One region of the Streptococcus toyakuensis genome, then DNA from elsewhere that is predicted to be linked to it. Evidence: predicted binding sites of a transcription regulator. Region 1 holds the regulator's gene; each other region holds the start of a gene.
What was found. Region 1 encodes Rex, which represses fermentation and respiration genes when NADH is low (regulators of the CRP and FNR family bind a similar motif). Its sites were predicted from a motif close to TTGTGAANTANTTCACAA; they were not measured.
Positions count from the first base shown of each region.

Region 2: the regulator Rex is predicted to act here: its motif matches at 4,351-4,368, upstream of adhE (bifunctional acetaldehyde-CoA/alcohol dehydrogenase).
Region 3: the regulator Rex is predicted to act here: its motif matches at 5,578-5,595, upstream of STYK_RS01035 (zinc-dependent alcohol dehydrogenase family protein).
Region 4: the regulator Rex is predicted to act here: its motif matches at 3,807-3,824, upstream of adhP (alcohol dehydrogenase AdhP).

Region 1 covers NZ_AP024523.1:1,200,507-1,208,601, reverse strand. Annotated here, with positions in the region: gene STYK_RS06245 (formate--tetrahydrofolate ligase) at 1-1,134, shown strand, start outside; gene pcrA (DNA helicase PcrA) at 1,401-3,692, shown strand; gene radC (RadC family protein) at 3,735-4,415, shown strand; gene STYK_RS06230 (gamma-glutamyl-gamma-aminobutyrate hydrolase family protein) at 4,412-5,101, opposite strand; gene STYK_RS06225 (redox-sensing transcriptional repressor Rex) at 5,119-5,760, opposite strand; gene STYK_RS06220 (DUF4649 family protein) at 5,843-6,058, opposite strand; gene STYK_RS06215 (DUF1831 domain-containing protein) at 6,066-6,413, opposite strand; gene STYK_RS06210 (cysteine desulfurase family protein) at 6,418-7,533, opposite strand; gene STYK_RS06205 (ribose-phosphate diphosphokinase) at 7,543-8,095, opposite strand, start outside.
Region 2 covers NZ_AP024523.1:220,447-228,541, reverse strand. Annotated here, with positions in the region: gene STYK_RS01150 (RluA family pseudouridine synthase) at 1-266, shown strand, start outside; gene gap (type I glyceraldehyde-3-phosphate dehydrogenase) at 334-1,344, opposite strand; gene adhE (bifunctional acetaldehyde-CoA/alcohol dehydrogenase) at 1,665-4,316, opposite strand; gene STYK_RS01135 (MORN repeat-containing protein) at 4,616-5,026, opposite strand; gene STYK_RS01130 (low molecular weight protein-tyrosine-phosphatase) at 5,013-5,456, opposite strand; gene yajC (preprotein translocase subunit YajC) at 5,503-5,802, opposite strand; gene tkt (transketolase) at 5,919-7,895, opposite strand; gene STYK_RS01115 (ribonuclease P) at 8,012-8,095, opposite strand, start outside.
Region 3 covers NZ_AP024523.1:202,098-210,192, forward strand. Annotated here, with positions in the region: gene pcp (pyroglutamyl-peptidase I) at 1-147, shown strand, start outside; gene STYK_RS01015 (DUF975 family protein) at 173-1,030, opposite strand; gene tgt (tRNA guanosine(34) transglycosylase Tgt) at 1,147-2,289, shown strand; gene STYK_RS01025 (acyltransferase family protein) at 2,390-4,207, shown strand; gene nagA (N-acetylglucosamine-6-phosphate deacetylase) at 4,359-5,510, shown strand; gene STYK_RS01035 (zinc-dependent alcohol dehydrogenase family protein) at 5,673-6,731, shown strand; gene STYK_RS01040 (DUF1033 family protein) at 6,881-7,246, shown strand; gene comGA (competence type IV pilus ATPase ComGA) at 7,323-8,095, shown strand, end outside.
Region 4 covers NZ_AP024523.1:255,927-264,021, forward strand. Annotated here, with positions in the region: gene STYK_RS01330 (PTS system mannose/fructose/sorbose family transporter subunit IID) at 1-614, opposite strand, end outside; gene STYK_RS01335 (PTS mannose/fructose/sorbose transporter subunit IIC) at 638-1,441, opposite strand; gene STYK_RS01340 (PTS sugar transporter subunit IIB) at 1,467-2,456, opposite strand; gene adhP (alcohol dehydrogenase AdhP) at 2,691-3,710, opposite strand; gene STYK_RS01350 (Cof-type HAD-IIB family hydrolase) at 4,041-4,853, opposite strand; gene STYK_RS01355 (NCS2 family permease) at 5,043-6,461, shown strand; gene STYK_RS01360 (CPBP family intramembrane glutamic endopeptidase) at 6,514-7,221, shown strand; gene folP (dihydropteroate synthase) at 7,315-8,095, shown strand, end outside.

The DNA.
Region 1 (8,095 bases):
GGGCTTGGTGGTCCTCTAAACGGAATTCCACGTGAGGATGGCTTTGATATTACCGTTGCTTCAGAGATAATGGCCATTCTTTGCTTGGCTACGGATATCGAGGACTTGAAACGCCGTTTGGCTAATATTGTTATCGGTTATCGCTATGATCGTACACCTGTTTCTGTAGGTGATTTGCAGGTTGAAGGTGCCTTAGCTTTGATTTTGAAGGATGCGATTAAGCCGAACCTAGTTCAGACAATTTACGGAACACCTGCCTTTGTGCACGGTGGTCCATTTGCCAATATTGCTCACGGATGTAACTCTGTCTTGGCAACTACAACAGCCCTTCACTTGGCTGATTACACAGTTACTGAAGCTGGTTTTGGTGCAGACCTTGGTGCCGAGAAATTCCTTGATATTAAGACACCAAACTTGCCAACATCTCCAGATGCAGTTGTCATTGTCGCAACCCTTCGTGCCCTTAAGATGAATGGTGGTGTGGCTAAAGACGCTTTGACAGAAGAAAATGTGGAGGCAGTTCGTGCCGGTTTTGCTAACTTGAAACGCCACGTTGAAAATATCCGTAAATTTGGAGTACCTGCAGTAGTAGCTATTAATGAATTTGTCTCTGATACTGAAGCAGAAATCGCAGCCTTGAAAGAACTTTGTGCTTCAATTGATGTGCCAGTTGAATTGGCTAGTGTCTGGGCTGATGGTGCAGAAGGTGGAGTAGCTCTTGCTGAAACGGTTGTCAAGACCATCGCTGAAAACCCAGCTAACTACAAACGTTTGTATGATAATGACCTTTCTGTCCAAGAAAAGATTGAAAAGATTGTTACTGAAATCTACCGTGGTAGCAAAGTGAACTTTGAGAAGAAAGCTCAAACACAAATCGCTCAAATCGTTCAAAACGGTTGGGACAAATTGCCAATCTGTATGGCTAAAACTCAATACAGTTTCTCAGACAATCCAAATGCACTTGGAGCACCTGAAAACTTTGAAATTACCATTCGTGAATTGGTACCAAAATTAGGTGCAGGCTTTATCGTTGCCTTAACTGGTGATGTCATGACCATGCCTGGACTTCCAAAACGACCCGCTGCTCTTAATATGGATGTTGAAAGCGATGGAACAGTCCTAGGTTTGTTCTAGTATATTGTAATTGACTTTATACTCTTCGAAAATCTCTTCAAACCACGTCAGCTTCACCTTGCCGTACTCAAGTACAGCCTGCGGCTAGCTTCCTAGTTTGCACTTCGATTTTCATTGAGTAAAAAATGAGTTTGGAAATACTATCCAAGCTCATTTTTTATCTAGATATAAGAAGTTGCCTTCTACACGTAACCAGTCTAGGTAAAGATATTTTCCCTGAATTCTGATATAATAGAAATATTGACTTCAAGAGTAAGGAAGAGAAGATGAACGCATTATTAAATGGAATGAATGACCGTCAGGCTGAGGCGGTGCAAACGACAGAAGGCCCCTTGTTGATCATGGCGGGGGCTGGTTCTGGAAAGACTCGTGTTTTAACCCACCGTATTGCTTATCTGATTGATGAAAAGCTAGTCAATCCTTGGAATATCTTGGCCATTACCTTTACCAACAAGGCTGCGCGTGAGATGAAGGAGCGTGCCTATAGCCTCAATCCAGCGACTCAGGACTGTCTGATTGCGACCTTCCACTCCATGTGTGTTCGTATTTTGCGTCGCGATGCGGACCATATTGGCTACAATCGTAATTTTACAATTGTCGATCCAGGAGAGCAGCGAACGCTCATGAAACGCATTCTAAAGCAGTTGAACTTGGATCCGAAAAAATGGAATGAACGGAGCATCTTAGGGACTATCTCCAATGCTAAGAATGATCTGATTGATGATGTTGGCTATGCTGCCCAAGCTGGCGATATGTATACGCAAATCGTAGCCCAGTGTTATACAGCCTATCAGAAAGAACTGCGTCAGTCTGAGTCTGTTGACTTTGATGATTTGATTATGCTGACCTTGCGTCTCTTTGATCAAAATCCTGATGTCTTGACCTACTATCAGCAGAAGTTTCAGTACATCCACGTTGATGAGTACCAAGATACTAACCATGCCCAGTACCAACTGGTCAAACTCTTGGCTTCACGCTTTAAAAATATTTGTGTGGTTGGGGATGCGGACCAGTCTATCTACGGTTGGCGTGGTGCGGATATGCAGAATATTTTGGATTTTGAGAAAGATTATCCCCAAGCCAAGGTTGTTTTGTTGGAAGAGAATTACCGTTCAACTAAAACCATTCTCCAAGCGGCCAATGAGGTTATTAAAAATAATAAAAACCGCCGTCCTAAGAATCTCTGGACTCAAAACGCTGATGGGGAACAAATCGTTTACTATCGTGCCAATGATGAGCTAGATGAGGCTGTATTTGTAGCCAGAACTATCGATGAACTTGGTCGGAGTAAAAACTTCCTTCACAAGGATTTTGCAGTTCTTTATCGTACTAATGCGCAGTCCCGTACTATTGAGGAAGCCTTGCTCAAGTCAAATATTCCTTATACCATGGTTGGCGGAACAAAGTTCTACAGCCGTAAGGAAATCCGAGATATTATCGCTTACCTCAATCTTATTGCCAATTTGAGTGACAATATCAGTTTTGAGCGTATTATCAACGAGCCTAAGCGTGGAATTGGGCCAGGTACAGTCGAGAAAATTCGTGACTTTGCGAATATGCAAGACATGTCTATGCTAGATGCTTCAGCCAATATTATGTTGTCTGGTATCAAGGGGAAAGCAGCCCAATCTATCTGGGATTTTGCCAATATGATTCTGGATTTGCGGGAGCAACTGGACCAGTTAAGCATTACTGAGTTGGTTGAGGCCGTCCTAGAAAAAACAGGTTACGTCGATATTCTTAACGCCCAAGCGACCTTAGAAAGCAAGGCTCGTGTAGAAAACATCGAGGAGTTCCTCTCTGTGACGAAAAACTTTGATGACACCTCTGATGGGCCAGAAGAAGAAACTGGTCTGGATAAACTGAGTCGTTTTTTAAATGACTTGGCCTTGATTGCGGACACAGATTCAGGTAGTCAGGAGACATCAGAAGTGACCTTGATGACCCTGCATGCTGCCAAAGGTCTCGAGTTTCCAGTTGTCTTTTTGATTGGGATGGAAGAAAATGTCTTTCCACTTAGTCGTGCAGCTGAGGATTCAGATGAATTGGAAGAAGAGCGCCGTCTAGCCTATGTAGGTATCACGCGTGCAGAGAAAATCCTCTATCTAACAAATGCCAACTCGCGCCTGCTTTTTGGTCGTACCAACTACAACCGTCCCACTCGTTTTATTAACGAAATCAGCTCGGACTTACTTGAGTATCAAGGTCTGGCTCGTCCAGCAAATACAAGCTTTAAGGCATCTTATAGCAGTGGCGGCCTTGCCTTTGGTCAAGGCATGAGCTTAGCCCAGGCCCTTCAAGACCGTAAACGCAGTGCTGCCCCAAGAACTATCCAATCAAGCGGTCTTCCATTTGGTCAATTTACAGCTGGAGCAAAATCAGCTTCTAGCGAGGCAAATTGGTCCATTGGTGACATTGCCCTCCACAAGAAGTGGGGAGAGGGAACCGTTCTGGAAGTTTCAGGTAGCGGTGCTAGGCAGGAATTGAAAATCAATTTCCCAGAAGTAGGTTTGAAAAAACTTTTGGCTAGTGTGGCCCCAATTGAGAAAAAAATCTAATTTTCCATCCTTCTCACGAATAATAAAGTGAGGAGGATTTTTATGTACAGTATTTCATTCCAAGAAGATTCACTATTACCAAGAGAAAGACTGGCCAAGGAAGGAGTTGAAGCGCTCAGTAATCAAGAGTTACTAGCTATTTTACTCAGGACAGGAACACGTCAAGCTAGTGTTTTTGAAATTGCCCAGAAAGCCTTGAACAATCTTTCAAACCTAACGGATTTGAAAAAAATGACCCTGCAGGAATTGCAGAGTCTGTCTGGTATCGGCCGTGTTAAGGCCATAGAATTACAAGCTATGATTGAACTGGGCCATCGTATTCATAAACATGAGACCCTTGAGATGGAAAGTATTCTCAGTAGCCAAAAGTTGGCCAAGAAGATGCAGCAGGAATTGGGGGACAAAAAACAAGAGCACCTGGTGGCGCTCTATCTCAATACTCAAAATCAAATCATTCATCAACAGACCATTTTTATCGGTTCTGCAACTCGCAGTATAGCTGAACCTAGGGAGATTCTTCATTATGCTATTAAGCATATGGCGACTTCACTCATTTTGGTCCACAATCATCCCTCAGGAGCGGTAGCCCCTAGCCGAAATGATGATCATGTCACTAAACTTGTTAAAGAAGCCTGCGATCTGATGGGAATTGTCCTCTTGGACCATTTGATTGTCTCTCACTCCAGTTATTTTAGCTATCGTGAAAAGACAGATTTAATCTAAAGTTCATTAACGATATAGTCAAAGAGGTTTTTATCTTTGGGACGATTTTCAAAAAGAAACTCTGGGTGCCATTGGACACCGAGAAAGGCAACATCATCCGTACTCATGACAGCTTCAATGATACCATCTTTAGGATCATGAGCCGCAATCTTTAAATTTGGTGCTAAATCCTTGATGCTCTGATGGTGGAAGGAGTTGATATGGGAAATTTCTCCATAGATTTCTCGGAGAACAGTATCAGGTTCTGTCACCAAGCGTTGAGTTGTGTATTCGGCAGAACAATCCTGCCAATGGTCTTCTATATCTTGGTACAAAGTTCCACCCATGGCAACGTTAAAGAGTTGGGTACCACGGCAGACAGAAAAAATTGGCTTTTTCTGTTTAATAGCTTCCTTGATGAGGGCCAGTTCGAAGATATCTCTTTGAAGGTGGTAGTCATCGCTATCAATTGTTTTTGGTTCACCATAGAATTTTGGATCAACATTTTGCCCACCTGTCAAGATGAGCTTGTCAATCATACTGATATAGTGGCAGGCCATTTCTTGATCACCAATCGGTAGGATGATGGGAATCCCTCCAGCGTCTTTAACGCCTTCCACAAAGCCTTTTGCTGCGTAGCTCATCATGATGTCATCATCTGGATGAGTTTTTTCGTTTCCTGTTATCCCAATAACTGGTTTTTTCATAAAATGATTTTCGCTTTCTAATCCTCTTTTCGCATGAAGTAGAGGAGGGTTTGGAGTTCACTTGTCAAATCGACATACTGAACGACCACATCTTTTGGTAAATGCAGATGGACTGGTGAAAAACTAAGAATTCCTTTCACACCAGCATCTACCAAGAGATTAGCAACCTCTTGTGACTTAACACTGGGAACGGTCAGGATAGCAGTCTTGACATCGGCATCCTTGATTTTATCCTTGATTTGAGAAATTCCGTAAATGGGAATCCCGTCAGGAGTTTGGGTACCGACTTCAGGATGGTCATCTAGGTCAAAGGCCATGATAATCTTCATCTTGTTACGTTCGTGGAAGCGATAGTGGAGAAGGGCATGGCCCATATTTCCAATACCAACCAGCATGACATTGGTGATAGAGTTATCATTGAGTAAATCGGCAAAAAACGTCATGAGTTTTTTGACATCATAGCCAAAACCACGACGACCTAGTTCACCAAAATAGGAAAAATCACGACGTACGGTCGCTGAATCAATACCGATAGCCTCTGCAATTTGCTTAGAGTTGGCACGTTCAATCTTTTCTGCATGAAATCTCTTAAAAATTCGATAGTAGAGAGAGAGTCTTTTCGCTGTAGCTTTTGGAATAGCAAACTGTTTATCTTTCACAAAATCACAACCTTTCTATTCTTCTATTTTATAGAAACATTGTGAAAAAATCAACAAAAACAAGAAAAAACTAAGAAAAATCTTAGTTTTGATGTAAAAAGTCTGTATGTGATAGAAAACGGTAGAGGTCTCCGACCAGACCCTGATAAATTTTCTGGCTATTAAAAGTCAGAGAAGTTACATAAAGTGTATCTGGCAGGGTCACACATCCTGACAAAGCCAGCATGAGAGCTTCATAATCCTCATACTTGAGTGTACGCTCTACATGATAGCTGTCCTTATAGGTCAATTCAAACATATGGGACCTATCTTTCTGATTTTGTAAAGACACCACGTTCTACCAAGCTATCCATGAGGAAGTAGAATTTTTCCTGATGAATGTGGTGGTCTTCTGATTTGAAAATATCAACTAGACGAAGACCAAACTTGTCAGTGATATTGATTTTAGCCCCTGTAAGTTCCTTGTTAATGATGATTTTGAGTTGGAAGCCTTCACCGCTGTTTGGCACTTTTTCCAAAAGGCGAGTCAATTCATAGTTACCAACCTTAGTCTCAAAAAAGGTGTTATCTTTGAGGGTGAATTTTTTAACAGAAGGGCTAAGAGTGTAGTCGTAACGACAATTTTTTAACTGAATGGTTTTTTCAAATGCCATATGGCTAACCTCCGATAATTTCTTTTAAGGTTTTTGCGAGGGTTTGTAGGTCTTCAACAGTATTTTGTGGCGACAAACTGATACGAACGGATTCCTTCAAGCGTTCTGAATTTGCCCTGTACATGGCTTCAAGAACATGGCTGGATTGGACAATGCCTGCCGTACAGGCTGAGCCAGTAGAGATAGAAATTCCAGCCAAATCTAGCCGAAGGAGTAAAAGGTCATTTTTCTGATCAGGAAATCCAATATTGAGAACATAAGGGAGATGATGTTGTCCTCTATTCACGTAATACTGAATTCCTTCTAGCTCTGCAAGAAAGGCAGTTTCTAGATTTTGTACATGTTGGAAATGTTCTTCCTGTTTTTCTAGGTCTTCTTTTAGGGCTGCAACCATACCCACGATGGCAGCTAGATTTTCAGTTCCGGCTCGTTTTTTCTGTTCTTGGTCTCCGCCATGAAGATAGGAATCAAAATCCATGCTAGATGCGTAGAGAAAACCGATTCCCTTAGGACCATGGAACTTGTGGGCAGAAGCAGTGAGAAAATCAATGCCCAATTCTTCTGGGTGTATAGGGATTTTACCAATAGCCTGAACTGCATCGACATGATAGGCGGCTGGGTGTTGCTTGAGTATTTGGCCAATTTCAGCAATGGGCAGTAGGTTTCCAGTCTCATTATTGGCAAACATGGTAGAAACCAAAATCGTATCGTCACGTAAGGCCTCTTGAATTTGCTGGGCGGTGATTTCTTGATTTTCTGGCTGGATAATGGTTGCTTCAAACCCAAAGTGTTGAACCAAGTAATCAATGGTTTCAAGGACAGCATGGTGCTCAATAGCAGTTGTGATAATATGTTTTCCTTGTTCTTGGTGACGAAGGCAGTAACCAATGATAGCAGTATTGTTGCCTTCGGTTCCACCAGAAGTGAAAAAGATATGTTGAGGTTTTGTCCCCAGTAACTGAGCTAGTTCCTGGCGGGCTTCTCGCAAGAGTTTGCCAGCTTGACGACCATGCCCATGAATACTAGAAGGGTTTCCGTGGGTTTCTTGCATAACCTTGGTCATCGCTGAAATAGCAACTGCTGACATGGGAGTCGTTGCAGCATTGTCCAAATAAATCAAAGAATCACCTTATTTCTTTTTGTTGTAGGCAAAGAGTGGGCTGACTGGTTTTCTTTCGTGGATACGGACGATAGCATCACCAATTAACTTACTAGCAGTGATGTAGCATACGTTTTTAGGAGTTTTTTCTTTTGTTGCTACTGAATCAGTCACAAGAATTTCCTTAATATTAGTATTGTCAAGAAGTTCAGCAGCTCCTTCGACGAAGAGGCCGTGGCTAGAAACAGCATAAATTTCTGTAGCCCCTTCACGTTCAACGATTTTAGCAGCTTCAGAGAAGGTACGTCCTGTATTTAAAATATCATCAATCAAGATGGCTTTTTTACCTTCAACATCACCGATGATATAGCCTTCGTTGCGAGTTGCATCGTCTTGAGGGTAGTCGATAATGGCGATAGGAGCATCAAGATATTCAGCCAAGCTACGGGCACGTTTTACCCCTGAATTTTTAGGGCTAACAACAACAACATCTGAGCCAAGTAAGCCCTTATCGCAATAATGTTTTGCAAATAGGGGAACTGTGAAGAGGTTGTCAACAGGAATATCAAAGAAGCCTTGAACC
Region 2 (8,095 bases), 980 kb from region 1:
ATATAAGCAGATTAAAGCAATTTCCAAACAAAACTTCCTTGGTTCGTTGCAAGCTAAAGACAGGGCGAACCCATCAGATTCGTGTCCACCTTTCGCATCATAATCTTCCTATCCTGGGTGACCCTCTCTATAATAGGAAATCAAAAATAAGTCGGCTTATGCTCCACGCCTTTCGACTGTCCTTTACCCATCCTCTTACTCTAGAGAAATTAAGCTTCAATGCACTTTCAGATACTTTCGAAAGAGAATTAAAAAAGAATGGATGATTCCGTCATCCATTTTTAAATATTTAAAAAGCAAGACCAAAGGCCTTGCTTTTTATCGACTCAAGAATTATTTAGCAATTTTTGCGAAGTATTCAAGAGTACGAACAAGTTGTGCAGTGTATGACATTTCGTTGTCGTACCATGATACAACTTTAACCAATTGTTTACCGTCAACGTCAAGAACTTTAGTTTGAGTTGCGTCAAACAATGAACCGTAAGACATACCTACGATATCTGAAGATACGATTGGATCTTCTGTGTAACCGTATGATTCATTTGAAGCTGCTTTCATAGCTGCGTTCACTTCATCAACAGTAACGTTCTTTTCAAGAACTGCTACCAATTCAGTTACAGAACCTGTTGGAACAGGAACACGTTGAGCAGCTCCGTCCAATTTACCGTTCAATTCAGGGATAACCAAACCGATTGCTTTAGCAGCACCAGTTGAGTTAGGAACGATGTTAGCTGTAGCAGCACGAGCACGGCGAAGGTCACCTTTACGGTGTGGTCCATCAAGAAGCATTTGGTCACCAGTGTAACCGTGGATAGTAGTCATCAATCCTTCTACAACACCAAAGTTATCATGAAGAGCTTTAGCCATTGGAGCCAAACAGTTTGTAGTACATGAAGCACCTGAGATAACTGTTTCAGTACCATCAAGAACGTCATGGTTAGTGTTAAATACAACTGTTTTAACATCTGATCCACCAGGAGCAGTGATAACAACTTTCTTAGCACCACCAGCGTGCAAGTGTTTTTCAGCAGCTGCTTTAGTAGCAAAGAAACCAGTTGCTTCAAGAACGATGTCTACACCGTCGTTAGCCCAGTCGATTTGTTCTGGATCACGTTCAGCAGAAACTTTAACGAATTTACCGTTAACTTCGAATCCACCTTCTTTAACTTCAACAGTACCGTCGAAACGACCTTGAGTTGTGTCGTATTTCAACAAGTGTGCAAGCATAACTGGATCTGTAAGGTCGTTGATACGAGTAACTTCAACACCTTCTACGTTTTGGATACGACGGAAAGCAAGACGACCGATACGTCCGAAACCGTTAATACCAACTTTAACTACCATTAGTGATTTCCTCCTTATGAAAATCATGAAATTTTTATTGTGAAAAGAGTAACTTGAATCACTACAAATCACCTTTCAACAAACCTATTATATAACTATTTGAGTTGAATTGCAAGTACGGGCGTTGTTTTTTGTCTATACCCCACTTATTTTTCTTTCTCCTTCAAAAGCCTATACTGCTGTCTTTCTTTGTCTACCTAGTCATTTCCCACTTTCCTTTTCAAATGAAAAGTAAAAAATAGAAAAGCTAAAAATTATTTTCAACACTCCAATTCCACAAGAAAAGAGACAGGGAATTCCTGCCTCTAGGCTGATAACAATTATTTACGGCGTCCTGGTCTTTCTTTGTAACCATAGTAAGAATCTTCGATGATTTCTTGCATATGGTCAACCATTGGAAGACGTGGGTTTGCAGGTGAACATTGGTCTTCATAAGCAAGGAAGGCCAATTCACGTGAATGTTCTTTCCATTCTTTTTCGTCAACACCTTGTGCTTTGAAGTTCATTTGGATACCTACGCGCTCACCGAGTTCGTAAACAGCTTTTGCAAAAGATTCAACCCCTTCTTCTGGTGTAGAAGCTGGAAGGCCAAGCATACGAGCGATATCTTGATATTTCTCGTCTGCACGGTAGTAGTTGTACTTAGGCCATGTAGCTGTCTTAGCTGGGCGAGTACCGTTGTAACGGATAACGTATGGAAGCAAGATTGCATTTGTACGACCGTGGATTGTGTGGAATTGCGCACCAATCTTATGGGCCATTGAGTGAGAAATACCTAGGAAGGCATTGGCAAAGGCCATACCAGCGATTGTTGAAGCGTTATGCATTTTCTCACGTGAGTGGAAGTCTGCATTCTTAACTGAGCTTTCAAGGTTTTCGAATACAAGTTTGATGGCTTGAAGTGCAAGACCGTCAGTGTAGTCGCTAGCCATTTGTGATACGTAAGCTTCAGTCGCATGGGTCAATACGTCCATACCAGTGTCCGCAGCAACAAATCCAGGAACTGTCAATACCAAAGCAGGGTCTACGATTGCCACGGTTGGTGTCAATGAGTAGTCAGCGATTGGATATTTACGGTTATTTGCTTTATCAGAGATAACGGCAAATGGTGTTACTTCAGATCCTGTACCAGATGTTGTTGGGATTGCGATGAATTTAGTCTTCTTACCAAGCAATGGGAATTTGAAGGCACGTTTACGGATATCCATGAATTTTTGAACAAGGTCACGGAAGTCCACTTCTGGTTGTTCATAGAAGAGCCACATTACTTTAGCAGCATCCATTGGAGATCCACCACCAAGAGCGATGATTGTATCTGGTTTGAAGGCACGCATGATTTCAGTACCACGTTCAACTGTAGTGATATCTGGATCTGGTTCTACATCAGCAAAGATTTGGTAAACAACCTTATTGCGACGAAGATCAAGTTGTTCGATGATACGATCAAGGAAACCAAGCTCTACCATGGCATGGTCAGTAACGATCATGACACGTTCAACGTCACGACATTTTTGAAGGTATTGAATTGAATCACGTTCAAAGTATGTTTTTGAAGGAAGTTTCATCCATTGCATGTTATTTCTCCGTCTTCCGACTTTTTTGATATTCAAAAGGTTAATGGCACTAACGTTATCCCCAACTGAGTTACGTCCGTAAGAACCACATCCGAGTGTCAATGATGGCAAGAAGGCATTGTAAACGTCCCCGATACCACCGAAAGTAGAAGGTGAGTTACAGATAACACGAATAGCTTTAACAGCTTTACCAAATTCTTTAGTCAATTCTTCGTCAGCTGTGTGGATAGCTGCTGAGTGACCAAGACCGTTAAATTCAACCATTTGACGAGCTTTGGAAATACCATCTTCACGGCTTTCAGATTTCAAAACTGCGATAACTGGTGACAATTTTTCACGAGTCAATGGCTCATTTTCACCAACTTCTTTACATTCTGCAGCAAGAATGTTTGTTCCTTCTGGAACTGTAAATCCTGCATGTTCTGCAATCCAGGTTGCCGGTTTACCAACGATGTCAGCGTTCAATTTTGCACCAGCACAGTTTTTGCTGTTTGCTTTCACGCCGAAGCAGAATTCTTCGAGAAGGGCTTTTTCTTTTTTGTTTACAAAGTAAGTGTGGTAAGATTTGAACTCTGCTACAAATTCATCATAAATTTCTTTATCAATAATAACCGCTTGTTCAGATGCACAGACCATACCGTTGTCAAACGATTTAGACATGACGATATCGTGTGCAGCTTGGCGAATGTTAGCTGATTTTTCAACATAAGCTGGAACGTTCCCGGCACCTACCCCAAGAGCTGGTTTACCACAAGAGTACGCCGCTTTAACCATGGCATTACCACCTGTTGCAAGGATTGTTGCAATACCTTCGTGGTTCATAAGGGCACTAGTTGCTTCCATAGATGGTTCAGTGATCCACTGTACACAGTTTTCAGGAGCTCCTGCTTTAATCGCAGCATCACGAACAATTTGAGCTGCGTGAGCTGATGATTCTTGAGCTGATGGGTGGAAGGCAAAGACGATTGGATTACGTGTCTTCAATGAAATCAATGCCTTAAAGATTGCTGTCGAGGTAGGGTTAGTTGTTGGAGTGATACCACAAACAACACCAACTGGTTCAGCAATAAGAGTTAAACCTGTTACATCGTCTTCTTCGATAACGCCAACTGTTTTAGTGTGACGCATGTTGTTTACTACGTGTTCACAAGCAAACAAGTTCTTAGTTGCTTTATCTTCAAATACACCACGTCCTGTTTCTTCAAAGGCATGTAAAGCCAATTCTCCGTGGGCATCCAAAGCTGCCACTGACGCTTTAGCTACGATGTAGTCGACCTGATCTTGGTCGAGTTTACGCATTTCTTCAAGAGCAACTAAAGCTTTTTGCACCAAGCCATCGACATGCTTTTCAGCAGCGAGTTTCTTTTCCTCTGGTGTCACAGTTTTTTTATCAGCCATATTTTCCTCCATAGCTTTCAAGGATTGATATCCTTTGTTAATTTTTTCACAAGTTTATTATAACGCATTATTTCAACTTTGTAAACAGTTTCATAAACATTTCACAAAGAATTTTTGGTTACTTGTGAATTTTTTCTCATTATCTTTTCTCCACAAGCTTTTTCTTTAGAGTTTGTGAAATTTATTTCAAAAATTTTTTATTTCACAACCTTGCTTGGAAGAGAGACTTGGAAAGAAAAGGATTTGCAGGTAAGCGCTTACTTAAAGCTTATAACAATACCTCCTTTGATAAGGAGGCCCTATTTTTGTTGAAAAACACCTTGTTTAAAAGTTCCTTCATAAACGACTTCTTGTTCTGTTGTTAGTTTCCCTTTTCCTTCAGCCTGACCATTTACAAAATCACCTTCGTAGGTCCAGCCTTCTTTAGATTGAAAGGTACCTTTTCCATTGAAGGCTCCATTGCTGAAACCACCTGTATAATGGTCCCCGTTTTGGAAGGTAATGGTACCTTGCCCATTCATTTTACCACGGATAAGACTGCCGTCGTAAATAATCGTTCCATTATCAAGCTTTAGAACTCCTTTTCCGGGAATATTTAGAAAAAAGACGAGTACAGCACAAAAAACAATGGCAACTACTGCTAAAAGCTCTAAACGTGGACGAGTCAGATAGACACGATACTTCTCGTAAAAATTCTCAAGATTTTCCATCTTCACTCTCCTTTTCTAAACATTCTAACCAAGCCCTGCAACCCTCTTGAACACGTCGATAGGTTTCCTCAAAATCTCCTGTATACCAAGGATCTGGAACACTTTCAGATGCGAATGAGTAAATCTTATCTTTACAGTCTGCTGGACACATCTGACGTAAGTCAGAAACATTTGAAGCATCCATACCGATAATATAATCAAAGGCTTCAAAATCTTCCTTACTAATCTGAAGCGATGTCTTGCCTTTTTCATAAGGAATCTCATACTGTTGAAAAATCCCTTGAGTTCCCTTATGAATCGGATTACCATGTTCCCAAGAGGAAGTCGCTCGACTTTGGATTTCATAATTATCTGTCATTGATTTCATAACAAACTCGGCCATAGGGCTGCGACAAATATTCCCCAAACAGACAAAGACTAGTTTTTTCATCCCATTTCCTTTCTTTTATAGAAAAACGGGAGTTAGTAATCCCGTCTTATTTTTCAATTGCGCCTTCTAGTGAAGCTGTTTCTTTCAGCGGTAATACGGTCTTGATAGCAGCTAGTTCAAAAGTCAAGTAAACTCCATCTACATCAAGAACAATCGTTCTCTTCTCAGTATCTACTTCATCGACTGTTCCGTAAAGTCCACCGATTGTAATCACTTCATAGCCTTTTTGCAGTTTATTTAAGCTTTCCATACGTTTTTGTGCTTGTTTCTTTTGAGAGCGTTGCATAAAGAACATCAAGGCAAACATCGCTACAAGCATAATTAAAAATGTATAATTTGGATTCATTGTATTCTCCTTTGTCTTTTACATAGGACTACTATATCAAATTTCAGCTACTTTTACAAGATTGTACCTTGCTTTTCTAGTAAGAAAAATCAGAGCTTGCGCCCTGATTTTTAGGATTATTTCAAGTTTTGAACGACTTTTACTAGATTTTCTACAGTAAAGCCATATTCTGCCAATACTTTTGGTGCTGGGGCAGAGGCTCCGAAGGTATCAATACCAAGAACAGCACCATCTAGTCCAACATATTTGTACCAGTTTTGACTTGCACCCATTTCGACTGCAACACGACGGCGAACTGCATTTGGAAGGATTTCTTCCTTGTAAGCTGCATCTTGTTTATCAAAGACATCTGTAGATGGCATGCTGACTACGCGGACTTTTGCACCTTGACTAGCCAATTCTTTGGCAGCTGAGACAGCAAGATTAACCTCTGAACCTGTCGCAATCAAGATGGTATCAAAGTCTGCTGCATTTTCATAGACAACATAGGCACCTTTTGCAACCTTGTCGAAGTCTGTTCCTTCTTCAACAGTCAAGTTTTGACGTGTCAAGACAAGGGCAGTTGGTGTTTTTTCGCTTGTCACTGCAAGGTACCAAGCTGCTTGCGTTTCACGCGCATCTGCTGGACGGAAAACATTCAGATTTGGCATAGCACGAAGACCTGCTAAATGCTCAACTGGTTCGTGAGTCGGACCGTCTTCCCCAACCGCAATAGAATCGTGGGTAAAGACATAAGTCACAGGAAGTCCTTGTAAGGCTGACAAGCGAACAGCTGCCTTCACATAGTCAGAGAAGACGAAGAAAGTTCCACCGTATACACGAAGTCCACCGTGAAGGGCCATCCCGTTCAAGATAGTTCCCATGGCAAATTCACGAACACCAAACTGAATGTTACGGTTCAAGCGATTGGAATCGTCTTGAAGTCCGTCAGTCTTGATATAAGTCATGTTTGAGTGAGCAAGGTCAGCTGATCCACCTAGGAAGGTTGGTAACTTAGCCGCCACAACATTTAAGGCATCTTGGCTTGAATTACGAGTTGCTTGAGAGAAACCATTTTCTAAAGCTGGGAAGTCTGCTGGAGTCACTTCAACTGGATCGCGCCCTTCGATAATTGCTTCCAATTCTGCAGCCAATTCTGGATGCGCTTCTTTGTAATCTGCGACTAGTTTTGTCCAAGCTTCATAAGCTGATGCGCCACGGTCTGCAACATGTTCTTTGAAATCAGCATAAACTTGTTCTGGAATTTCAAATGGTTCGTAGTCCCAACCAAGGGCTTGACGAGTTGCTGCAGTTTCATCTGCTCCAAGAGGAGCACCGTGTACGGCATTAGTTCCTTGTTTGTTTGGAGAACCGTATCCAATAACAGTCTTCACTTCAATCAAAGATGGCTTACCTGAAGCTTTAGCTGTTTCGATAGCAGCATGGATAGCTTCCAAGTCTGTTCCATCTTCAACCAAGGCAGTATGCCAACCGTAGGCATTGTAACGGTCACGAACACTTTCTGTAAAGGAATCTTTTGTCTCACCATCCAAGTTGATGTCATTTGAATCATAAAGAACAACCAACTTGTCTAGTTTTTGCAAACCTGCGTATGAAGCTGCCTCGCTTGAGACACCTTCCATCAAGTCTCCATCTCCACAGATAACGTAAGTATAGTGGTCAAAGATATTGTAGCCTTCACGGTTATACTTAGCTGCCAAGAAACGTTCTGCCTGGGCAAAACCAGTGGCAGTTGAAATCCCTTGACCTAGGGGACCTGTTGTAGCATCAATTCCTGCTGTATGGCCAAATTCTGGGTGACCTGGTGTTTTTGAACCCCATTGACGGAAGCTCTTGATCTCATCCATGCTGACATCTTCAAAACCAGAAAGATGAAGAAGGGCATAAAGGAGCATTGAACCATGGCCTGCTGAAAGAATAAAGCGGTCGCGGTTGATCCAGTTTGGTTGAGCTGGATTGATACGAAGTTGTTTTGTAAAGAGGCTATAAGCCATTGGAGCCGCTCCCATAACCACACCTGGGTGACCTGAGTTGGCTTTATTAATGGCGTCAATACCTAGGAAACGAATTGCATTAACAGATAGATTTGACATAGAATTTCCTTTCTATTTGAGGTGATTACTAAATCACACATTCTATTTTACTATTATATGAAAAAATACATAGAATAGCAATCAAACAATTCGACTCTATATAAGTCATTTGTTTTCTACTCTCTAGTCGCCTGATAGTAGGGAAGTAAGCGTTCATAAGCTTCTTCTAATTCTTCTAAAATCGTTTCTAATGATTGAGT
Region 3 (8,095 bases), 1.0 Mb from region 1:
CCTTATATGATGGAACAGGTGGTGAATCGACCGACCACTCCAGCTATGAGTTTAGTGGATATTAGGCGAGGGATAGAAGCAGCAATCGGCGCCATTATAGAACATGGAGATCAGGACCTCAAGTTGGTAGGCGGAGAAACTCATTGATAGAAAAAAGCTTGAGGGGTTACCTTCAAGCTTTTGGACGTTTTCGAGCCAGTACTGCTCGGTAAAAAATCATTTTATTAATTTGAATGTAGGGTAGGAGTGAGAAACTAGCAATTCCAAAGGTAATCCAATTGAGGAAATACCAAGGAAGGAGTTGTAAGTCTAGGACAAAGCGCTGAAATTTGTAACCTTTCATTAAGAAACGGCTGGTTTTAAGGATTTGTCCTGGTTTGGCTTGTCCTAAGTCTAGGGTGTCACAGAGGAGAAATTCTACCTGTGAATAGGCATAGTATTGTGGAATATAGAGACTATTTCCGACAATCATCAAGAGGATACTTGCTAGAAAGTAAAGACCAAAGATCATGAGGAAGTGCTCGGTTTCAATTGACGAGAGATCCAAATTGGGAAATTCAGGATGAAGGACAACGAATTTCTTTGCTAGAAAGCTACTATAAAAGAGGAAGTAAATCCCAAGTAAACTAGGAATACTCCATAAGAAGAGATAGAAACGTTTGAGAAGGAGAGTCAAAAAGGTTTGTGAAAAGTGCTCTTCGTTAAAGAGTGTGAGACTATTTTTGACGGATAGTCCTGTATCAGGATTCTTGATGAGTTTCAGTGTTGTATAGACTGAACTGGTTAGAAGTATTGTTCCGATAAAGGAAACTAATAATGGAAAGAGGTAGGCTTGGAATACATGGCCAAACACGCTTAAAAAGGGTTGTTCTAAAATTGCTTCGTTGATACGCTCTAAGGGATTGAGGAAGCCAGACAAGATGACCAGCATGCTAGGTAAGAGATAGACGAGAAAGAGGCGGGGATTTTCAGCCTGAAATTGTCTGGCTTGCAGACGAACGGTTTTTAAATCAATTTTTGGGTATTTCATTCTCTCATTATACCATAGTTCGTGACAGTTCCTCCTTTTTTTGATAAAATCATACAGTATGCCCTTGGGCACAAAGTATGAACTGGGACTGTCTTTTCCAGCTTCGGAGGTAAAAAATGTCAGATTCACCAATCAAATATCGTTTGATTAAGAAAGAAAAACACACAGGAGCTCGTCTGGGAGAAATCATCACTCCCCACGGTACCTTCCCAACACCTATGTTTATGCCAGTTGGGACACAAGCCACTGTCAAAACTCAGTCGCCTGAAGAATTGAAGGAGATGGGTTCGGGAATTATCCTGTCAAACACCTATCATCTCTGGCTTCGTCCTGGAGATGAACTCATCGCACGCGCAGGTGGTCTCCACAAGTTCATGAATTGGGACCAGCCTATTTTGACAGATAGTGGTGGTTTTCAGGTTTATTCCTTAGCAGATAGCCGCAATATCACAGAAGAAGGGGTAACCTTTAAAAACCATCTCAATGGTTCTAAGATGTTCCTATCACCAGAAAAAGCCATTTCTATTCAGAACAATCTGGGCTCAGACATCATGATGTCCTTTGACGAATGTCCTCAGTTTTATCAACCATACGACTACGTTAAGAAATCAATCGAGCGTACCAGCCGTTGGGCTGAGCGTGGTTTAAAGGCTCATCGTCGTCCGCATGACCAAGGATTATTTGGGATTGTGCAAGGGGCAGGATTTGAAGACTTGCGTCGCCAATCGGCTCATGACCTTGTTAGCATGGATTTCCCAGGCTACTCTATCGGTGGTTTGGCAGTGGGAGAAACCCACGAAGAGATGAATGCAGTCTTGGACTTTACAACTCAACTGCTGCCTGAAAATAAACCTCGCTATTTGATGGGGGTGGGAGCGCCAGATAGCTTGATTGATGGGGTGATTCGTGGGGTGGATATGTTTGACTGTGTCTTGCCGACTCGAATCGCTCGTAATGGGACTTGTATGACCAGTCAAGGTCGTTTGGTTGTCAAAAATGCTCAGTTTGCTGAGGACTTTACGCCACTGGATCCTGAGTGTGATTGCTACACATGTAAGAACTATACACGCGCCTACCTTCGTCACCTGCTCAAGGCTGATGAAACCTTTGGTATCCGCTTGACGAGTTATCACAATCTTTACTTCTTGCTTAACCTGATGAAGCAAGTGAGACAAGCCATCATGGATGACAATCTCTTGGAATTCCGTGAGTATTTTGTTGAAAAATATGGCTATAATAAGTCAGGCCGTAATTTTTAAACTGGAATTGATATAAGCTAAAAATCCTAAGTTTTCTCTTGGGATTTTTCTTCTTTTTTTGATAGAATAAAGTGTATAATGAAAGGGAGAATAAACTCGTATGCGTATTAAATGGTTTTCCTTGATTAGGATTACAGGTTTACTTTTGGTACTCTTGTATCATTTCTTTCAGACAATCTTTCCTGGAGGATTTTTCGGGGTAGATGTCTTTTTCACATTTTCAGGCTTTCTGATTACGGCTCTACTTATCGAAGAATTTTCTAAAAATCATGAAATTGATTTGGTTGGATTTTTTAGGAGACGCTTTTATCGTATCGTGCCGCCCGTGGTTTTGATGGTCTTGGTGACCATGCCCTTTACCTTTCTAGTTCGACAAGATTATGTGGCTGGAATTGGGGGTCAGATTGCGGGTGTCTTAGGCTTCATGACAAACTTCTATGAACTCCTAACAGGTGGGAGTTATGAATCTCAGTTCATTCCTCATTTGTTTGTTCATAATTGGAGTTTGGCAGTTGAGGTTCACTACTATATTCTTTGGGGATTGGCAGTTTGGTTCTTATCCAAACAGGCTAAATCAAATGGTCAGTTGAAAGGGATGGTTTTTCTCTTATCAGCTGCTGCCTTCTTGATTAGTTTCTTCTCCATGTTTATTGGTAGTTTTCTAGTAACCTCTTATTCCTCTGTTTACTTCTCCAGTTTAACTCATGTCTATCCATTCTTTTTGGGAAGTGTGTTAGCAACTATCGTAGGCGTTCGTCAGACGACTTCCCTAGTTAAGCAATTGGATAAAATCTGGGATTTACGCAAGACCCTTTTAGTTTTTGGGGGAGGTTTTGGCTTCTTACTCATTTTGACCTTCTTTGTCAAATTTACCTATCTCTTTGCCTATCTTATGGGCTTCTTGCTTGCCAGCCTTGCAGCCATTGCTATGATTCTGGCGGCGCGTGTCTTACATGAAAAGACTCCTCATATACAGGAACCAAAGATTATTAGCTTTTTAGCAGATACTAGCTATGCAGTTTATCTCTTCCATTGGCCTTTCTATATCATTTTTTCACAGTTGACATCAAATCTTCTTGCTGTGTTATTAACTTTGATTTTTTCTTATGGATTCGCCAGCCTATCATTTTATGTGTTGGAACCTTGGATTGCAGGAAAGAACACACCTGTTTTACAAATCCTTCGTCCCCTGCCTCATATTCACACAATCCTTGCAGCAAGTACAGGAATCTTGGCCTTCATTGTCTTCTTAGTAACTCTGTTGGCACCACAAGTGGGAGCTTTTGAGACAGACTTAACTGTCAATGGCTTGAAGCAAGCTGCAACAAATATTAACCAGACCAAGGTAATGACAGAACGGGCAGATGCAAATAGTTTGGGAATTGCTGATGGCACTATGTTAATTGGTGACTCGGTGGCTTTAAGGGCAAATACAGCACTACAGACAGCCCTTCCTGGAGCACAGATTAACGCGCAGGTCAGCAGAACAACCAAGACCGCCAATGAAATCATGCTCAACAATAGCCAGAATAAATTTCTACCAAAGATGGTGGTTATTGCAACTGGGGTAAATAATCCTGAAAATTACAAGGAAGATTGGGATAGTATCGTGAAAAATCTTCCTAAGGGCCACCATATGGTTTTGGTGACTCCTTATGAAGGAGATAAGACAAAAGAGACCTATGGAATCGTTGAGAAGGCGGCTGCCTATATGAGAGAATTAGCAGAGAAGACTCCTTACATCACGATAGCAGATTGGAATCAAGCTGCTAAGGAACATCCAGAAATTTGGACTGGGACAGACCAAGTCCATTTTGGAAGTGATAATAGTAAAATTGAAGCAGGAGCTAAATTGTATGCAGATACCATTGCTGCAGCCTTGCAAACAGCTCAAGACAAGCCGGTCAAATCAAAATAACTTGTATTAAAAAGAGAAGAGTTGGAGAAATCCAGCTCTTTTAAAATATCTCCAGAAAATAGGTCTATACCATTTACAAATGAATCAGAAAGGTTTATAATGTAATTGACATAATAAATATCAAAAGTAATCTTTTAAGGAGGTCATTATTATGCCTAATTACGTTAAAGCGGATCAGTTTTTCTATCCATTTGGCATTCGTCGCGGTGGGTACTTAGAACTTGTTGATGGCAAATTTGGGAAACATGTGGATCAAATTCCTGAAGGAGCAGAGGTTCTTGACTATACTGGTTATAGCATTGCACCAGGTCTTGTGGATACTCATATTCATGGATATGCAGGTGTAGATGTGATGGACAACAACATTGAAGGTACATTGCATACTATGAGTGAAGGACTTCTTAGTACCGGTGTTACCAGTTTCTTGCCCACAACTTTAACAGCCACTTATGAGCAATTGCTTGCAGTCACTGAAAATCTTGGAAACCATTATAAAGAAGCAACAGGTGCTAAGATTCGTGGGATTTATTATGAAGGTCCATATTTCACAGAAACTTTTAAGGGGGCACAAAATCCAACTTATATGAGAGACCCGGGTGTTGAGGAGTTTCATTCTTGGCAGGATGCTGCAAAAGGGATGCTAAATAAAATCGCTATTGCACCAGAACGTGATGGGGTGGAAGATTTTGTACGTACTATTACAGGTGAAGGTGTGACAGTTGCACTTGGACACTCAGATGCGACATTTGAACAAGCTAAGAAGGCAGTTGATGCTGGAGCTAGTGTATGGGTACATGCCTATAATGGGATGCGTGGTTTAACACACCGCGAACTAGGTATGGTAGGAGCTATGTATGAGCTCCCACATACTTACGCAGAATTGATTTGTGATGGTTATCACGTAGATCCAAAAGCTTGTGAGATTTTACTTAAGCAAAAGGGGACAGAAAACATCGCTCTTATCACAGACTGTATGACAGCTGGTGGGCTTGAAGACGGTGACTATATGTTGGGAGAATTCCCTGTTGTAGTAGCAAATGGAACTGCACGTCTCAAATCTACTGGTAATTTGGCAGGTTCTATCCTCAAACTTAAAGATGGTATGAGAAATGTAGTCGAGTGGGGTATTGCAAATCCACACGAAGCGGTCATGATGGCCAGCCTTAACCCAGCTAAATCCGTTCACATCGATGATGTTTGTGGCCAAATCCGTGAAGGTTATGATGCGGACTTTATCGTACTAGATAAAGATTTGGAATTGGTAGCAACCTACCTAGACGGTGTGAAACGTTATCAAGCATAAGAGAAAAAGCAGAAGTTAGAGATTAGCTTCTGCTTTTTTATCTATATTGCTTTACTGGTAAATAAAAAAGTTAAAAAAATCACAAAAAAACTTGAAGAAACAAATGAAAAGGCTTACAATTATATTATAAATAGTACAAATAAAAAAACGGAGGAATGCTTTATGAAAGCCTATACTTATGTTAAACCAGGACTTGCTTCTTTTGTTGATGTAGACAAACCAGTGCTTCGCAAGCCAACAGACGCTATTGTGCGTATCGTAAAAACTACTATTTGTGGAACAGACCTCCATATTATCAAAGGGGATGTTCCTGCTTGCCAAAGTGGTACCATTCTTGGTCACGAAGGGATTGGGATTGTTGAAGAAGTTGGGGAAGGAGTTTCGAACTTCAAAAAAGGCGATAAGGTCTTGATTTCTTGTGTCTGTGCCTGTGGTAAATGCTACTACTGTAAAAAAGGAATTTATGCCCACTGTGAAGACGAAGGGGGCTGGATTTTCGGTCACCTGATTGATGGTATGCAGGCTGAATATTTACGTGTCCCTCATGCAGATAACACTCTTTACCACACTCCAGAAGACTTGTCAGATGAAGCCTTGGTTATGCTATCAGACATTCTGCCTACTGGGTATGAAATTGGTGTCTTGAAAGGGAAAGTAGAACCTGGTTGTAGTGTAGCCATTATTGGTTCAGGACCTGTTGGATTGGCTGCTCTTTTGACAGCCCAATTCTATTCACCAGCCAAATTGATTATGGTGGATTTAGACGATAACCGCTTGGAAACTGCCCTATCATTTGGTGCGACTCATAAGGTTAATTCTTCAGACCCTGAAAAAGCCATTAAAGAAATTTATGATTTGACAGATGGACGTGGTGTGGATGTCGCTATCGAAGCTGTTGGTATTCCTGCAACATTTGATTTCTGTCAAAAGGTTATCGGTATAGACGGAACAGTTGCCAACTGTGGTGTACATGGTAAACCAGTTGAATTCGATTTGGACAAACTTTGGATTCGCAACATCAATGTAACAACTGGTTTGGTATCTACAAATACCACTCCACAATTGTTGAAAGCTCTTGAAAGTCATAAGATTGAGCCAGAAAAATTGGTAACTCACTATTTCAAACTAAGTGAAATTGAAAAAGCCTATGAAGTTTTCAGTAAGGCAGCAGACCACCATGCAATCAAGGTCATCATCGAAAACGATATTTCAGAAGCTTAAGTAGTAAAAACATTTTGGAACATAAGCAAATAGAAATTCAGTCATCATAAGATGGCTGGATTTTTTATCAAAAAATTAAGAAATGAGCATTTTACTTTCCTTGTTTGGCGGAATTAGTTATAATATACGGTACGAAGGAATGAATGAATATGTATCGTGTTATAGAAATGTACGGAGATTTTGAACCCTGGTGGTTCTTAGAAGGTTGGGAAGAAGATATTGTAGCTAGTAAGAAATTTGACCAGTATTATGATGCTCTCAAATACTACAAAACTTGCTGGTTTAGATTGGAACAAGAATCCCCTCTTTATAAAAGTAGAAGTGACTTGATGACCATTTTTTGGGATCCAGAAGACCAACGCTGGTGTGATGAATGTGATGAATATTTACAACAATACCATTCTTTGGCTCTTTTACAGGATGAGCAGGTTATTCCAGATGAAAAACTACGCCCAGGCTATGAAAAACAAACCGGTAAGGAAAGGCACCGTTCTTGCCGTATGAAATTAAAATAGAGAAAAAGTAACTTTTTTGGAGTTGCTTTTTTTATTTTTCCAAATCTTTGCGAATAGTATAGGTGAGGAGGTAAGTATGGTTCAAGAAATTGCACAAGAAATCATTCGTTCGGCTCGGAAAAAAGGAGCGCAAGACATTTATTTTGTCCCCAAGTTAGACGCCTATGAGCTTTATATGAGGGTGGGAGACGAGCGCTGTAAAATCGGTTGTTATAATTTTGAAAAGTTTGCGGCCGTCATCAGTCACTTTAAGTTTGTGGCAGGTATGAATGTTGGGGAAAAGAGACGTAGTCAGCTAGGTTCCTGCGATTATGCCTATGACCAGAAGATGGTTTCTCTACGTTTATCTACTGTAGGTGATTATCGAGGTCATGAGAGTTTAGTTATTCGCTTGTTGCATGATGAGGAGCAGGACTTGCATTTTTGGTTTCAGGATATTGGAGAACTGGGCAAGCAGTATAGGCAACGGGGACTCTATCTCTTTTCTGGTCCAGTCGGAAGTGGCAAGACGACCTTGATGCACGAATTGGCTAAATCTCTCTTTAAAGGACAGCAAGTTATGTCCATCGAAGATCCTGTCGAAATCAAGCAGGACGACATGCTCCAGTTGCAGTTGAATGAAGCGATTGGGCTGACCTATGAAAATCTAATCAAACTTTCTTTGCGTCATCGTCCTGATCTCTTGATTATCGGAGAAATTCGGGACAGCGAGACGGCGCGTGCAGTGGTCAGAGCTAGTTTGACAGGGGCGACAGTCTTTTCAACCATTCACGCCAAGAGTATCCGAGGTGTTTATGAACGCCTGCTGGAGTTGGGTGTGACTGCGGAGGAATTGGCAGTCGTTCTGCA
Region 4 (8,095 bases), 940 kb from region 1:
AATTTAATATTTACCCAACGTTGAACAAGGACAGCAAGAATGAACATACCAAGGATAGAAGCACCTTTAGTGATGTCTTGGAGGATACCGCCAGACATGTCTTTAGTGATTTCTGATCCAGCCTTGTATCCAATCTCTTGTGTATACCACAAGAATGACATACGAATCAAGTTCCAAAGAACGAAGAAGAGGATTGGACCTAAGATATTACCAGTAAGGGCAAGTGAAGCACCGAGTGATCCAAGGATTGGGCGTACTGTAAACCAGAATACTGGGTCACCGATACCAGCAAGAGGCCCCATCATACCGATTTTAACCCCTTGGATAGCAGCGTCATCGATTTCAACACCGTTAGCACGTTCTTCTTCAAGTGCAAGAGTAACCCCCATGATTGGAGCGGCTACGTATGGGTGAGTGTTGAAGAACTCAAGATGGCGTTCAAGAGCAGCGATTTGATCTTCTTTCTTAGTGTAGAGTTTTTTAAGAGCTGGAATTAATGAGTAAGCCCAACCCAAGTTTTGCATACGTTCATAGTTCCAAGAACCTTGTAAGAAAGTTGAACGCCACCAAACTTTTTTACGATCTGATTTAGTTAATTGAAGTTTTTCAGTCATGATGTTTTCAGTCCTTTCTTATCTTAGTAGTCTTCTAGGATATCGCCGATTGGGTCGTTAGAAGTTGCGGCTCCTCCGCCACCATTTCCACCAGTTTTAGAAAGGTGAAGGTAGATAAGAGCGATAGCAACACCGATAGCACCAAATCCGATTAGAGTAATATCTGACACGGCAGCAAGCACGAAACCGATAGCGAAGAATGGCCATACTTCACGAGTTGCCATCATGTTGATAACCATAGCGTAACCAACGGCAACGACCATACCACCACCGATAGCCATACCATCTTTGAGCCAATCAGGCATAGCATTTAGAATGCTTTGTACTGTTTCAGTTGGTACCATTAGAAGGAGTGCTGCTGGGACTGCAATACGAAGACCTTGAAGAAGAAGTGCGACAAAGTGAGCACGTTCAACTGCTTTGAAGTCACCTTTTTTAGCAGAAGCATCAGCAGTGTGAACCAATCCGACAGAGAGTGTACGGACAATCATAGTCAAGAATAGACCAGCAACTGCAAGAGGGATAGCAACCGCTTGGGCAACACCGATACCTGTCTTAGTAAAGTCGCCACCAAGAACCATGATAATGGCAGCAGCAACAGAAGCAAGAGCAGCGTCAGGAGCTACGGCAGCTCCGATGTTAGCCCAACCAAGGGCGATCATTTGAAGAGAACCACCAAGGATAATCCCTGCTTCAAGGTTACCAGTAACAAGACCGATAAGGGTACAAGCTACGATTGGTTGATGGAATTGGAACTGGTCGAGGATACCTTCAAGACCTGCTAGGAAGGCTACAACGACTACTAAAACCATAGAAATAATAGACATCTTTAAAATCCTTTCATAAAATCGATTATTGCACGTTTGCTTTGTTGATCAAGTCAAACAAATCTTTTTTCGTGTCGTTTGGTACTTTACGTACATCAAATTCAACACCAAGGTCACGCATTTTTTCAAATGTAGCAACGTCTTCTTTATCCATAGACAAAACGTTGTTAACCATTGTTTTACCAGTTGAGTGAGCCATTGATCCAACATTAAGAGTTTTGATTGGCACGCCACCTTCGATAGCACGAAGGGCATCTTGAGGTGTTTCAAACAAGATAAGGGCATGTGTTTCTCCGAAGCGAGGGTCTTTTGCAACGTCGATTAGTTTTTGGATAGGAACAACGTTTGCTTTCACTTTACCTGGAGCTGCTTGTTTAATCAATTCTTTACGTAATTCGTCTTTAGCTACGTTATCTGAAGCAACGATGATACGGTCTGCTTTTGAATCTGGAGTCCAAGCAGTTGCAACCTGACCGTGAAGTAAACGAGTGTCTAGACGGGCAAGGTTGATTTTGAGTTTACCGTCTCCGATGACAGTTCCTTCTGGAATAGCAGCTTGGGCAACTGGAGCAGCTGCAGCGCTTGCTACTTCCTCAACTGGGTTGAGCTCTTCTGGAAGAGCCTTGATGCCATCTCTGGCTTCTTTAATGATATTAGCAGCGACTTTTTCTACACCTGCAGTAGCGTCCATCAGGCGCTCTGTGTAGGCTTGGATTAACATCGGTAAGTTAAGTCCTGTGATGATGGCAAACTTACGCTCAGGATTTTCTCCCATCACGCGGCTAGCTTGGTTAAATGGAGATCCACTCCAAAGGTCAGCCAAAACTAGAACCTCATCTTCTGCGTCAAATGCAGCAACAGCGTTATTAAACTTAGCGTATAGATCATCAGGACCTTCATTTGGCATAAAGGTTACAACTTGAACCTTTTCTTGTTCACCAAAGATCATAGATCCTGACTGATGAATACCCGCAGCAAATTCGCCGTGGCTCGCAATAATGATTCCGATACTCATTATTGTCATTCCTCCTTTTTTGTTTTAGTTTTCGTTTAAGAAAACTTTAAGACTTTTTAAGTATAAACCGTTTTCATCTAAAAATCAACTATTTATCATAAAATAATTAAAAAGATTACATCTGAAAATATTGATATATTGAGTTTTAGAGAAGTTTTTTTGAATCCTTATTAAAAAATTTAATATAAAAAAGTTGGAAGCGCATTCCAACTTTTAAAATAGGTTTTTATTAGATTAGTGGGTGAAGTCGAGTACCATACGTCCTTGGATTTGACCTTTTTCCATTTCGTCGAAAATGGCTACGGCATCTTCGACTGGGCGTTTTTGAACAACTGGAACTACCAAACCTTCTGCACCGAATTGGAAGGCTTCTTCCAAGTCTTTACGAGTTCCAACAAGAGAACCGATGACTTGGATTCCATCTAGAACGGTTTTTACGATGCTGAGTTCCATCATTTCAGAAGGAAGACCAACAGCGACTACGCGACCACCGGCACGAACTGAGTCAACAGCCTGATTGAAGGCAACTTTAGATACAGCAGTTACGACAGCTGAATGAGCTCCACCATCAGTTTTTTCCTTGATGAGTCCAGGTACATCTTCAACTTCGAGGCCGTTAATCACAATGTCAGCACCTACTTCTTTTGCAAGGGCAAGTTTGTCGTTATTGATATCAACTGCGATGACATGAGCATTGAATACTTTTTTAGCATATTGAACAGCTAGGTTACCAAGTCCACCAGCACCGTAAAGAACAACCCATTGGCCTGGTTCAACTTTTGCTTCTTTAATAGCTTTATAGGTTGTTACACCAGCACATGTGATAGAAGAGGCTTGGGCTGGATCAAGTCCGTCAGGAACTTTGACAGCATAGTCTGCAGTTACGATACATTGTTCAGCCATACCACCATCTACTGAGTAGCCAGCATTTTTCACTGTACGGCAAAGGGTCTCGCGACCAGTTGTACAGTATTCGCAAGTGCCACATCCTTCAAAGAACCAAGCAACGCTGACGCGGTCGCCGACTTTAAGGCTTTTTACATCTGGGGCAATTTCCTTAACGATACCAACACCTTCATGTCCTAGAACACGGCCTGGTACTTGGCCAAAGTCACCATGGGCAACGTGGAGGTCAGTGTGGCAAACACCACAGTATTCAATTTCTACAAGTGCTTCCCCAGTTTCAAGTGGACGGAGTACTTTTTCTTCAACAGCAACACCAGTGCTTTCTGGATTTACAACAACAGCTTTCATAGCTATCCTCCTTGATATTAACTGAGAGCAGGAGAAACAGGACTGGATTGATTTTGTGTCAACAGAGTCGAGTGTGACGAGCTCTCTTGTATTTATATGTGAAGTATATCACAAAAGAAAGCCTTTTCCAAGGTTTTGGATGCAAAAAGTAGAACAATCGATTAACTGGTTAATGAGATTGTGAAAAGAACACAAAGACCAGCCCGCAAGCTGGTCATACTCTTCGAAAATCAAATTCAAACCACGTCAGCTTCGCCTTGCCGTACTCAAGTACTGCCTACGGCTAGCTTCCTAGTTTGCTCTTTGATTTTCATTGAGTATCAGTATGGACTATAAGAATAAGTCTTGCAGGGTTTTGGCAACCCCGTCTTGGTCATTTGTCAAGAAAATTTGCTCATCTGCATAGGGGAGTAGCTCTGGGTTGGCATTTTTCATTGCATAACCTTTCCCAGCAAAAGCGAGCATTTCGGTATCATTGTGTTCGTCTCCAAAGGCAATCAAATCCTTTTTATCGCGGTTCATTACCTTGAGCAAGTAGTCCAAAGCAAAGGCCTTATTGACACCTTTTGGGGTACATTCAAGGATATTGAGCGGACCTCCCCAGGTATTGATAGACAGTTGATGCTGGTAGAAGGCGTTCATTTCTTTTGCCAAGGCATATTTGTCACTGGCTCTGGTCTGTAAAAGAATACAGTTAGGATCCTTGGTTACTAACTCAGGCTGGAATTGATCTTCAGGCTGGAAAGCTTCTACACCAAATAGTTTAGGATTGGCAATTTTTTCATTAGGATTTGTAATGTAGAATTTTTTACGATATTCTCCAGCGATAAAATCGGCTTGAATGTCCTCTGAACGTTGAACCATGTCTAGCAGATATTTTTTGTCTACGGTTAAACACTTTTCAAAGTTCCAAACTTGGTCTGGTAAATGAGTGAGGGAGCCGTTGAAGTTAATCATAGGAGTGTCTAAGCCTAGTTCACGGTAAAAATCTTTTGACATGCGGTAAGGGCGACCTGTCGTGATAATAACCTGATGGCCTTTTTCAGCAACTTTTTTAATGGTTTTTTTGGTAAAGTCAGAAATCTGACTGTCTGAGTTGAGCAGGGTTCCATCCAGGTCAACTGCAATAATTTTCTTCGTCATAGGGACCTTTCTAGTGTCTTTTCAGATAAGATGTCTACTATTATAGCAGAAAGCAGGCAGAAAAGCAGATTCGAAACCAAAAAAGAAATTTCATCAAATTCTTAAATAAATCAAACAAAGATATTGAAAAAGTGAATGATAAATGATATAATTCTATTATTGTTCGTAAAAATTAAAAGGAGATTGATAATGGACAAATTATTTAAACTAAAAGAGAACGGTACAGACGTTCGTACAGAGGTTCTCGCTGGTTTAACAACTTTCTTTGCAATGAGCTATATTCTCTTTGTAAACCCACAAATTCTTTCGCAAACAGGAATGCCTGCTCAGGGTGTGTTCCTCGCAACGATTATCGGTGCAGTTGCTGGTACCTTGATGATGGCCTTCTATGCTAACTTGCCATATGCTCAAGCGCCAGGTATGGGACTCAATGCCTTCTTTACCTTTACAGTTGTATTCGGACTTGGTTATTCATGGCAAGAAGCCCTAGCTATGGTCTTCATCTGTGGAATTATCTCATTGATTATTACCTTGACAAATGTTCGTAAAATGATCATTGAATCGATTCCGAATGCCCTTCGTTCAGCTATTTCAGCTGGTATCGGTGTCTTCCTTGCCTACGTGGGAATTAAGAATGCTGGGCTTTTGAAATTCTCTATCGATCCAGGAAATTATACGGTTGCAGGAGAAGGGGCTGACAAGGCTCAAGCAGCGATTACAGCAAATGCGTCAGCGGTTCCAGGATTGGTCAGCTTTAATAATCCAGCTGTTTTGGTGGCTCTTGCAGGACTTGCCATTACGATCTTCTTTGTTATTAAAGGGATTAAAGGGGGAATTATCCTCTCTATCTTGACAACGACTGTTCTTGCTATCGCAGTTGGTTTGGTAGATTTGTCTAGTATCGATTTTGCTAATAACCATGTTGGTGCAGCCTTTGAAGATTTGAAGACAGTCTTTGGTGCAGCTCTTGGTTCAGAAGGTTTGGGAGCTTTGATTTCAGATACAGCTCGCTTGCCTGAAACTCTGATGGCTATTCTCGCCTTCTCATTGACAGATATTTTTGACACAATTGGTACCTTGATCGGTACAGGTGAAAAAGTTGGTATCGTAGCGACAAATGGTGAAAATCATCAATCAGCTAAGTTGGACAAGGCTCTTTACTCTGACTTAATTGGTACTTCAATTGGTGCCATCGCAGGTACTTCAAACGTAACGACTTATGTTGAGTCTGCTGCTGGTATCGGTGCAGGTGGACGTACTGGTTTGACAGCCTTGGTCGTGGCAATCTGTTTTGCGATCTCAAGCTTCTTTAGCCCACTTCTAGCGATTGTACCAACAGCCGCTACAGCTCCAATCTTGATTATCGTTGGGATTATGATGTTGGCTAGCTTGAAAAATATCCATTGGGATGATATGTCTGAAGCGGTTCCTGCTTTCTTCACATCTATCTTTATGGGATTCAGCTACTCTATCACTCAAGGGATTGCAGTTGGTTTCTTGACTTACACTTTGACTAAGCTTGTTAAAGGTCAAGCTAAAGATGTTCATGTCATGATTTGGATTTTGGATGCCTTGTTTATCCTTAACTACATCAGTATGGCCTTATAATAGGATAACCCAGGGGGATTTTCCCCCTTTTTTAATATAAAGGAGATGGGTGATGAAAGAGAAAAATATGTGGAAAGAATTATTGAATCGTGCAGGTTGGCTGTTAATCTTTTTGCTGGCGACAATTTTATATCAGATTCCTATAGGGGTTACTGCTATTTTAACTTTAAATGCAGTACCACTGTTGCAGTCAGGACTGATAGTTGCTGGTATTTCGATTGTAGTTTTGGCACTATTTATTTTTGGAGCTCGTAAAACGCAATTAGCAAGTTTTAATTTTTCTTTTTTTAGAGCGAAGGATTTGGCACGTTTGGGCTTGAGTTATTTAGTTATTATCGGGTCAAATATACTTGGTTCTATCTTGTTACAACTGTCAAATGAGACGACAACAAGTAACCAGTCTCAGATTAACGATATGGTTCAGAATAGTTCTCTGATTTCCAGTTTCTTCTTACTAGCCTTGCTTGCTCCGATTTGTGAGGAAATCTTGTGCCGTGGGATTATTCCTAAAAAGATTTTCCGAGGAAAAGAGAACTTGGGATTTGTAGTCGGTACGATTGTGTTTGCTTTATTGCATCAACCAAGTAATTTACCTTCTTTATTGATTTATGGAGGTATGTCGATTGTTCTATCTTGGACGGCTTACAAGACCCAACGTTTGGAAATGTCTATCTTACTTCACATGATTGTGAATGGGGTTGCTTTCTGTTTGTTGGCTCTCGTGGTGATTTTGAGTCGGACATTAGGGATATCTGTTTAAGATTTTTGACAATTGCTTACTTGTTTCTACTGGGAAAAAGATGAATGCAATCGTGTCCATCTTTTTCTTTTTATGGTAAAATAGAGAAATAATATGATGAAAAACCTTGAGGGAGTGACCGATATGTCAAGTAAAGCCAATCATGCAAAGACAGCTATTTGCGGAATTATCAATGTAACACCGGATTCCTTTTCGGATGGTGGTCAATTTTTTGCTCTTGAGCAGGCACTTCAGCAGGCTCGTAAATTGATAGCAGAAGGGGCTAGTATGCTAGATATCGGCGGAGAATCGACTCGCCCGGGCAGTAGCAGTAGCTATGTTGAGATAGAAGAGGAAATCCAGCGTGTTGTTCCAGTGATCAAAGCGATTCGCAAGGAAAGTGATGTCCTCATTTCTATTGATACTTGGAAGAGTCAAGTAGCAGAAGCTGCTTTGGCTGCTGGTGCCAATCTAGTCAATGATATCACTGGTCTCATGGGTGATGAAAAAATGGCCCATGTGGTAGCAAAGGTTGGAGCGAAAGTAGTCATTATGTTTAATCCAGTCATGGCGCGACCTCAGCATCCTAGCTCGCTCATATTTCCTCATTTTGGTTTTGGTCAAGCTTTTACAGAGGAAGAGTTAGCTGACTTCGAAAAATTGCCAATCGAAGACTTGATGGAGGCTTTCTTTGACAGAGCCTTAGCGAGAGCGAATCAAGCTGGAATCGCACAAGAAAATATCCTGTTGGATCCAGGAATTGGCTTTGGTCTGACCAAGAAAGAAAATCTGCTTCTTTTACGGGATCTGGATAAACTACATCAGAAAGGATATCCAATCTTTCTCGGAGTGTCGCGCAAGCGGTTTGTCATCAATATCCTAGAAGAGAATGGTT